One region of the Geobacillus sp. Sah69 genome, then DNA from elsewhere that is predicted to be linked to it. Evidence: a T-box and tRNA genes for the amino acid it is inferred to sense, from the RefSeq annotation. Region 1 holds a T-box; the other holds one or more tRNA genes.
What was found. The T-box of region 1 lies ahead of ileS (isoleucine--tRNA ligase). A T-box ahead of a tRNA ligase gene usually reads a tRNA of that ligase, here a tRNA-Ile.

Region 1 (3,383 bases):
TCGTTCGGGTCAAAATCGAACAAGTTGCCGAGCATAAACCGGAATGTGTTGCGGATTTTCCGGTACACTTCGGACACTTGTTTTAAAATATGATCGGAGATGCGCACGTCCGCTTGGTAGTCAACCGAAGCGACCCAAAGGCGCAAAATGTCGGCGCCAAACTGTTCCATCACTTTCGTCGGCACGACGACGTTGCCGAGCGACTTGCTCATTTTCCGCCCTTCGCCGTCCAAGACAAAGCCGTGGCTCAACACGCCTTTATACGGCGCTTTGCCGGTGACGGCAACGGCGGTGGACAGCGATGAGTTGAACCAGCCGCGGTATTGGTCGGAGCCTTCCAAGTACAAATCAGCCGGACGCACGAGATCGTCGCGTTCGACCAACACGGCTTGGTGCGACGAACCGGAGTCAAACCAGACATCCATAATGTCCGTTTCTTTCGTAAAGATGCCGTTCGGGCTCGACGGATGGGTGAATCCTTCCGGCAGCAAGTCTTTCGCCTCGCGTTCAAACCAGACGTTCGACCCGTATTGGCGGAACAAGTTCGACACATGCTCAATCGTCTCATCGGTGATGATCGGTTCACCGTTTTCGCCGTAAAAGACCGGAATCGGCACCCCCCAGGCGCGTTGGCGGGAAATGCACCAGTCGCCGCGGTCGCGCACCATGTTGTGGATGCGGATTTCCCCCCACTCCGGAATCCATTTCGTTTCCTTAATCGCTTGAAGCAGCTCGTTGCGGATTTTATCGATCGATGCAAACCATTGCGTTGTCGCCCGGAAAATCGTCGGCTGCTTTGTCCGCCAGTCGTGCGGATACGAGTGGGTGATAAACCCAAGCTTCAACAAAGCGCCGACTTCCTCAAGCTTCTGTGTAATCGCCTTGTTGGCGTCTTCGTAAAACATCCCGGCAAATCCCGGCGCTTCCTCGGTCATGTAGCCGCGCTCATCAACCGGGCAAAGGACCGGAAGCCCATATTTTTGCCCAACGAGAAAGTCGTCTTCCCCGTGGCCCGGCGCCGTATGGACGCAGCCGGTGCCGGCGTCGGTCGTGACGTGTTCGCCGCAGACGACAAGCGAGTCGCGCTCATAAAACGGATGTCTCGCCACGACGTATTCAAGCTCGTTTCCTTTGACCGTTTTGACGACCGACCATGCGTCCCAACCGATTTCTTTCGCCACCGATTCCGCCAAGGCGGCAGCGACGACATACCGTTTTCCGCCGACATCGACAACATGGTAATCCAAATCCGGATGAACCGCGATCGCTAAGTTCGCCGGAATCGTCCACGGCGTCGTCGTCCAAATGACGATTCGCTCATCGCCCTCAAGCACGCCTTTGCCGTCTTTCACCGGGAAGGCGACATAAATCGACGGCGAACGCTTGTCTTTATATTCGATTTCCGCTTCGGCGAGCGCCGATTCGCTTGACGGGGACCAATAGACCGGCTTCAACCCTTTGTAGATGAGCCCTTTTTTCGCCATTTCGCCGAACACTTTAATTTGCTGGGCTTCGTACTCCGGTTTGAGCGTAATGTACGGGTTGTCCCAGTCGCCGCGCACACCGAGCCGCTTGAACTGCCGGCGCTGGTTGTCGATTTGTTCATACGCGTATTGCTCGCACAACTTGCGAAACTCGGCGACGCTCATCGATTTGCGGTCGACGCCTTGCTTCGCGAGCGCCGTTTCGATCGGCAGTCCGTGCGTATCCCAGCCCGGCACGTACGGCGCGCAATAGCCGCTCATCGATTTGTAGCGGACGATGATATCTTTTAAAATTTTATTCAGCGCATGGCCCATATGAATGTCGCCGTTGGCATACGGCGGGCCGTCATGCAGGACAAACAGCGGCCGTCCTTTCGTCCGCTCCTGCACTTTCCGGTAAATGTCCATCTCTTCCCATTTTTTTTGCATTTCCGGCTCCCGCTTCGGCAAGTTGCCGCGCATCGGGAACTCGGTTTGCGGCATAAGCAGCGTCTCTTTGTAATCCATCCTTGCTCCTCCTTCGAACGATAGATTCCAAATAAAAAACCGTTCTCCCCCGGCAAGGGACGAGAACGGTCTCGCGGTACCACCCTTCTTGGCCATGCAAACGACGCACAGCCCACTTTTCATTCGTAACGGGAATGACGCGCCATGGCCTACTGGATGTTCGGCATGGAACTCCAGGGTGATGTTCACTCTTGCGCCGATGCCAGGCTTCCACCATCCCCGGCTCGCTGCGACCGGTCGTTCAAGAGCTACTATCCCTTTCATCGTCGATGACTATTTCACTATTCATCCTGAAAAAAGCCAACCGCCTCCCACGGCGGCTGGTGCAGTGATTTTTGCCAATGATTATACCCGACATGGCCTCGGTTCGTCAAGGCTGAGACAACGGCTCTTTCGCCTCTTCTTCGAGATCAGGCATCTCGTATTCCATCAACTCGTCCCAGTCACGGCTGTTGATCATATCGAGCTGCGCCTCAACGAGCATGCGGAAGCGAGCGCGGAACACTTTCGACTGCCGCTTGAGTTCTTCGATTTCCAGCGCGATTTTCCGCGATTTGGCCAGCGCGTCGCCGATGATGCGCTCCGCGTTTTTCTCCGCTTCTTTAATGATCAGCTTCGCCTCTTTTTGTGCGTTGCGCTTCACTTCTTCCGCTGCTTCCTGAGCCACAAGAATCGACTTATTTAACGTTTCTTCAATGTTGGAAAAGTAATTCAATTTTTCCGTCAGTTCGGCCACTTTTTCTTCCAGCTGCTTTTTTTCACGGATGAGCATTTCGTAATCTTTAATAATTTGATCCAAAAACTCATTCACTTCATCTTCGTCATACCCGCGAAATCCGCGGCTGAATTCCTTATTGTGAATATCCAATGGCGTCAACGGCACAATGGCCACCTCCGTCTCCATCATTCCTTTTCTTCCTTCATTCGACACGATCAGCCCATTTCCTGCTGCGATTCGATTATTTTTGACGGCCCAGCCGGATGCGCCAGCGTTCTTTTTTCGTCATCCCCTCGACGGAAAACAGCTTGCAGCGACCAAACCCGCGCGCCGACAGGACATCGCCCGGCCCGCATACAAAATCGGGCTTGTCCACCACCTTCCAGTTCACTTTGACGAGCCCGCTTTCAATGAGCGTCTTCGCTTTCTCGCGCGCGAGGCGGAACGCCTGGGCAAGCACCGCATCGAGCCTTAGAGAAGACACCGTGACCGTTCCTTCCTCCCACGTTTCGGCAAGCGGCATGGCAGCTGACAGCGGCAACAGCTCAAGCGAAACCGGCGCTTTGCCGATCGTCCCGACATGGAGGCGAATGTAATCGGCCACCTCGGCGGCGGCAAAAAATTGGATCTCTCCTCCTTGGACGAGAATGTCGCCGAACTTGCCCCGCCGCAAG
Region 2 (3,383 bases), on a different contig from region 1:
CTCCTCGAGCTGCTGCAAACGTTCCCGCAACACATTGTGGTAGTCCTTTCCCCATGAAGCGCGGCAAAAAACGCCGCGCCGTTCCGTCTTTGTCCCCCGCGGCGCATTTTTCATTTTAGACGGATAGGCAAGAGCAATGGCAATAATCGATTTTGCTTCCGGAAGAAGCAATGAAGGATTCGTCCGTTTCTCAATATCTGGTTCCTCAAAACCGGACTGATAGCCGAGCTCCTGCTGGCGGCGCAGCCGTTCCTTTAATTCCACAAACGGATCAGCGCTCGCAAATCCGATTTTATCAATGCCGATTGACCGACTGTACTCAATGACTTCCTGCTTTAATGCCATAACATCCATCGTTTTCCCTCCTTTCGTCATATATGGTAAAATGAAATCCGAGGTGATCAAGATGAAATGCGTGATATCAGAACAACTAAAGCAACGCCTTCCTTCTGGTAAATTCGGCGTCATCCGCTATTATCATATCGAGGTCAGCGATTCACCGCAAATGTTAAGGGGGCGGCTTGAGCTGTTTCAAGAATCTCTTTACATCGAGCTGCAGGAAAAGTCGATTGCCGACATTCCTGAAATGGTCGAATGGCGCCGTACTTTCAAACAAATCGGAACGGACCCAAGCCGCTATCGACCGTCAAGTGAAAGCCTGTACCGACGCATCCAGAAAAAAAGCTTCATTCCGCCTATCCATTCAGCGGCAGACATAAACAACTTTTTTTCACTCTATTATAAAATTCCGCTCGGCATCTATGATCTAGACCGCATCAACGGGACAGTGACGCTCACGATCGGCACGGAAAAAGATGAATACATCGCGTTAAACGGCCGCACAGTCAACTTTGCCAACAAACTCGTCAGCAAAGATGAACGAGGGCCGTTTGGCAGTCCGATCGTCGATTCGGAGCGGACCGCCGTGACGAGAGAAACGAAAAACGCTTTGCAAATCGTTTACTTTCTCCCATCAACGCCAGAAGAAACCGCCAAGCGCCATCTTCAAGCCATCCAAACGATGTTTGTGCAAATTCATGGCGGCGAAGCCGACGCCCAATTGTTCGTTTGATCTTCTCCCCCCACTTTCCTGCCGTTGGAAACGGGGGACTCCCTCCCTACCTGAACTCTCTCCCTACGCTCACGCGTGGAAGTGAGGGTCTTCTCGGTTTAGGGTGGTAAATAAAAAAACGCAATGCCTCGTTCTTTAACGAAACGAAACACTGCGTTGTCCCCAACAATCATAACGTAATTTTAAAGCTAACGAGAGATATTATAACAGACTTCCACACGCATCGCAAGAAAAAACGCAAAAATCGACAAAAGAAATTGTACAAAAGGGCACCAGAATCTCTGGTGCCAGCAACCAGTGACCCGTACGGGATTCGAACCCGTGTTACCGCCGTGAAAGGGCGGTGTCTTAACCACTTGACCAACGGGCCATTATGGCGGAGAAGGCGGGATTTGAACCCGCGCGCCGCAAAACTGCGACCTAACGGTTTAGCAAACCGTCCCCTTCAGCCACTTGGGTACTTCTCCAAAGAAATGGCTCCGCAAGTAGGATTCGAACCTACGACCTACCGGTTAACAGCCGGTTGCTCTACCGCTGAGCTATTGCGGAATGATGAGTAAGAAAGCTAGCCCAATACTTGCCCTGTCCCTTCCTCTGCCAGCGCTAATTCTAGGAAGCGAGATGCGTCGAGGCAACTCGCAGCAAATTCGAAGATGTGAAGCTCGTCGCTCCGATTTTGCTGTGGAACAATGGGGCATTGTTCGCCCATTATTATAGCGAATGACCCAAAAATATTCAATGGAAAATAATGGGCCTAAGTGGACTTGAACCACCGACCTCACGCTTATCAGGCGTGCGCTCTGACCAGCTGAGCTATAGGCCCATCAAAAGCGGGTGATGGGAATCGAACCCACGACATCAGCTTGGAAGGCTGAGGTTTTACCACTAAACTACACCCGCATAATATTTGGCTTAACATCCGCCACGCTATTTCCATGCCCCTTCCTCTACCAGCTGATTCATAGAAGCCAGATGCGTCGGGGCAACTCGAAGCTAATTCGATGATGCAGATGCTCGTGGCTGAGGTTTTACCACTAAACTACACCCGCAAATATAGAATATAATATAATGAAAAGGGCGACTAGTGGGAATCGAACCCACGCATGCCAGAGCCACAATCTGGTGCGTTAACCACTTCGCCATAGTCGCCTCGTTCTGGTGCCGGCTGCAGGACTTGAACCCGCAACCTACTGATTACAAGTCAGTTGCTCTACCAATTGAGCTAAGCCGGCACATTTAACATGAGTTACTGGCTCATATGATCTGCTCGGTTGTGCCTCTTCCTCTACAAGCTGATTCGAGGAAGTCAAATGCTAGGTGTCCCTTCCTCTGCAAGCTTATTCAAAGAAGTGGGATGCGTCGGGACAACTCGAAGCAGATTCAACGATGCGAATGCTCGTCTCTACCAATTGAGCTAAGCCGGCACGATTTTAAAGTGCATGGCGGAGGAGGAGGGATTCGAACCCCCGCGCGCCTTGCGGCGCCTCTCGGTTTTCAAGACCGACCCCTTCAACCACTTGGGTACTCCTCCAAAAAAGCAACAATAATAATAATGGTGGACCTTGTAGGACTCGAACCTACGACCGGACGGTTATGAGCCGTCTGCTCTAACCAGCTGAGCTAAAGGTCCGATAATGGTGGCGGTGGAGGGGATCGAACCCCCGACCTCACGGGTATGAACCGTACGCTCTAGCCAGCTGAGCTACACCGCCAAATTTAAGTCAAAAGGTGGAGCCTATCGGGATCGAACCGATGACCTCCTGCTTGCAAAGCAGGCGCTCTCCCAGCTGAGCTAAGGCCCCATGATAAATCGGGAAGACAGGATTTGAACCTGCGACCTCACGGACCCGAACCGTGTGCTCTACCAAGCTGAGCTACTTCCCGACAAAACGCGCTCGAGAGGATTCGAACCCCTAACCTTCTGATCCGTAGTCAGATGCTCTATCCAATTGAGCTACGAGCGCACGTGCCGAGGGCCGGACTCGAACCGGCACGGTAGTCACCTACCCCAGGATTTTAAGTCCTGTGCGTCTGCCAATTCCGCCACCCCGGCGGAAGTGGAGCGGAAGACGGGGCTCGAACCCGCGACCCCCACCTTGGCAAGGTGGTGTTCTACCGCTGAACTACTTCCGCAAGACGATGAGCCATGGAGGACTCGAACCTCCGACCCTCTGATTAAAAGTCAGATGCTCTACCTACTGAGCTAATGGCTCATGGTTGGGTATACACTCACAGTGAACGATGTCCCTTCCTCTACTAGCATATTCGAAGATGCAAGATGCGTCGGGACAACTCGAAGCCAACTCGATGA

Region 2: it has a tRNA-Ile gene. The T-box ahead of ileS (isoleucine--tRNA ligase) is inferred to sense a tRNA for this amino acid. The anticodon was not compared.

The regions. Positions count from the first base shown of each region.
Region 1 is NZ_LLKS01000025.1:14,999-18,381, forward strand. Features, by position in the region: gene ileS (isoleucine--tRNA ligase) at 1-1,991, opposite strand, end outside; T-box leader at 2,044-2,264, opposite strand; gene AP057_RS04645 (DivIVA domain-containing protein) at 2,362-2,874, opposite strand; gene AP057_RS04650 (RNA-binding protein) at 2,951-3,383, opposite strand, start outside.
Region 2 is NZ_LLKS01000008.1:2,046-5,428, reverse strand. Features, by position in the region: gene queG (tRNA epoxyqueuosine(34) reductase QueG) at 1-354, opposite strand, end outside; gene AP057_RS01000 (B3/4 domain-containing protein) at 407-1,072, shown strand; tRNA gene AP057_RS00995 (tRNA-Glu) at 1,371-1,442, opposite strand; tRNA gene AP057_RS00990 (tRNA-Ser) at 1,447-1,539, opposite strand; tRNA gene AP057_RS00985 (tRNA-Asn) at 1,547-1,621, opposite strand; tRNA gene AP057_RS00980 (tRNA-Ile) at 1,822-1,895, opposite strand; tRNA gene AP057_RS00975 (tRNA-Gly) at 1,902-1,972, opposite strand; tRNA gene AP057_RS00970 (tRNA-His) at 2,149-2,221, opposite strand; tRNA gene AP057_RS00965 (tRNA-Thr) at 2,229-2,304, opposite strand; tRNA gene AP057_RS00960 (tRNA-Ser) at 2,513-2,603, opposite strand; tRNA gene AP057_RS00955 (tRNA-Ile) at 2,626-2,702, opposite strand; tRNA gene AP057_RS00950 (tRNA-Met) at 2,708-2,784, opposite strand; tRNA gene AP057_RS00945 (tRNA-Ala) at 2,802-2,874, opposite strand; tRNA gene AP057_RS00940 (tRNA-Pro) at 2,883-2,956, opposite strand; tRNA gene AP057_RS00935 (tRNA-Arg) at 2,963-3,036, opposite strand; tRNA gene AP057_RS00930 (tRNA-Leu) at 3,040-3,125, opposite strand; tRNA gene AP057_RS00925 (tRNA-Gly) at 3,131-3,205, opposite strand; tRNA gene AP057_RS00920 (tRNA-Lys) at 3,213-3,285, opposite strand.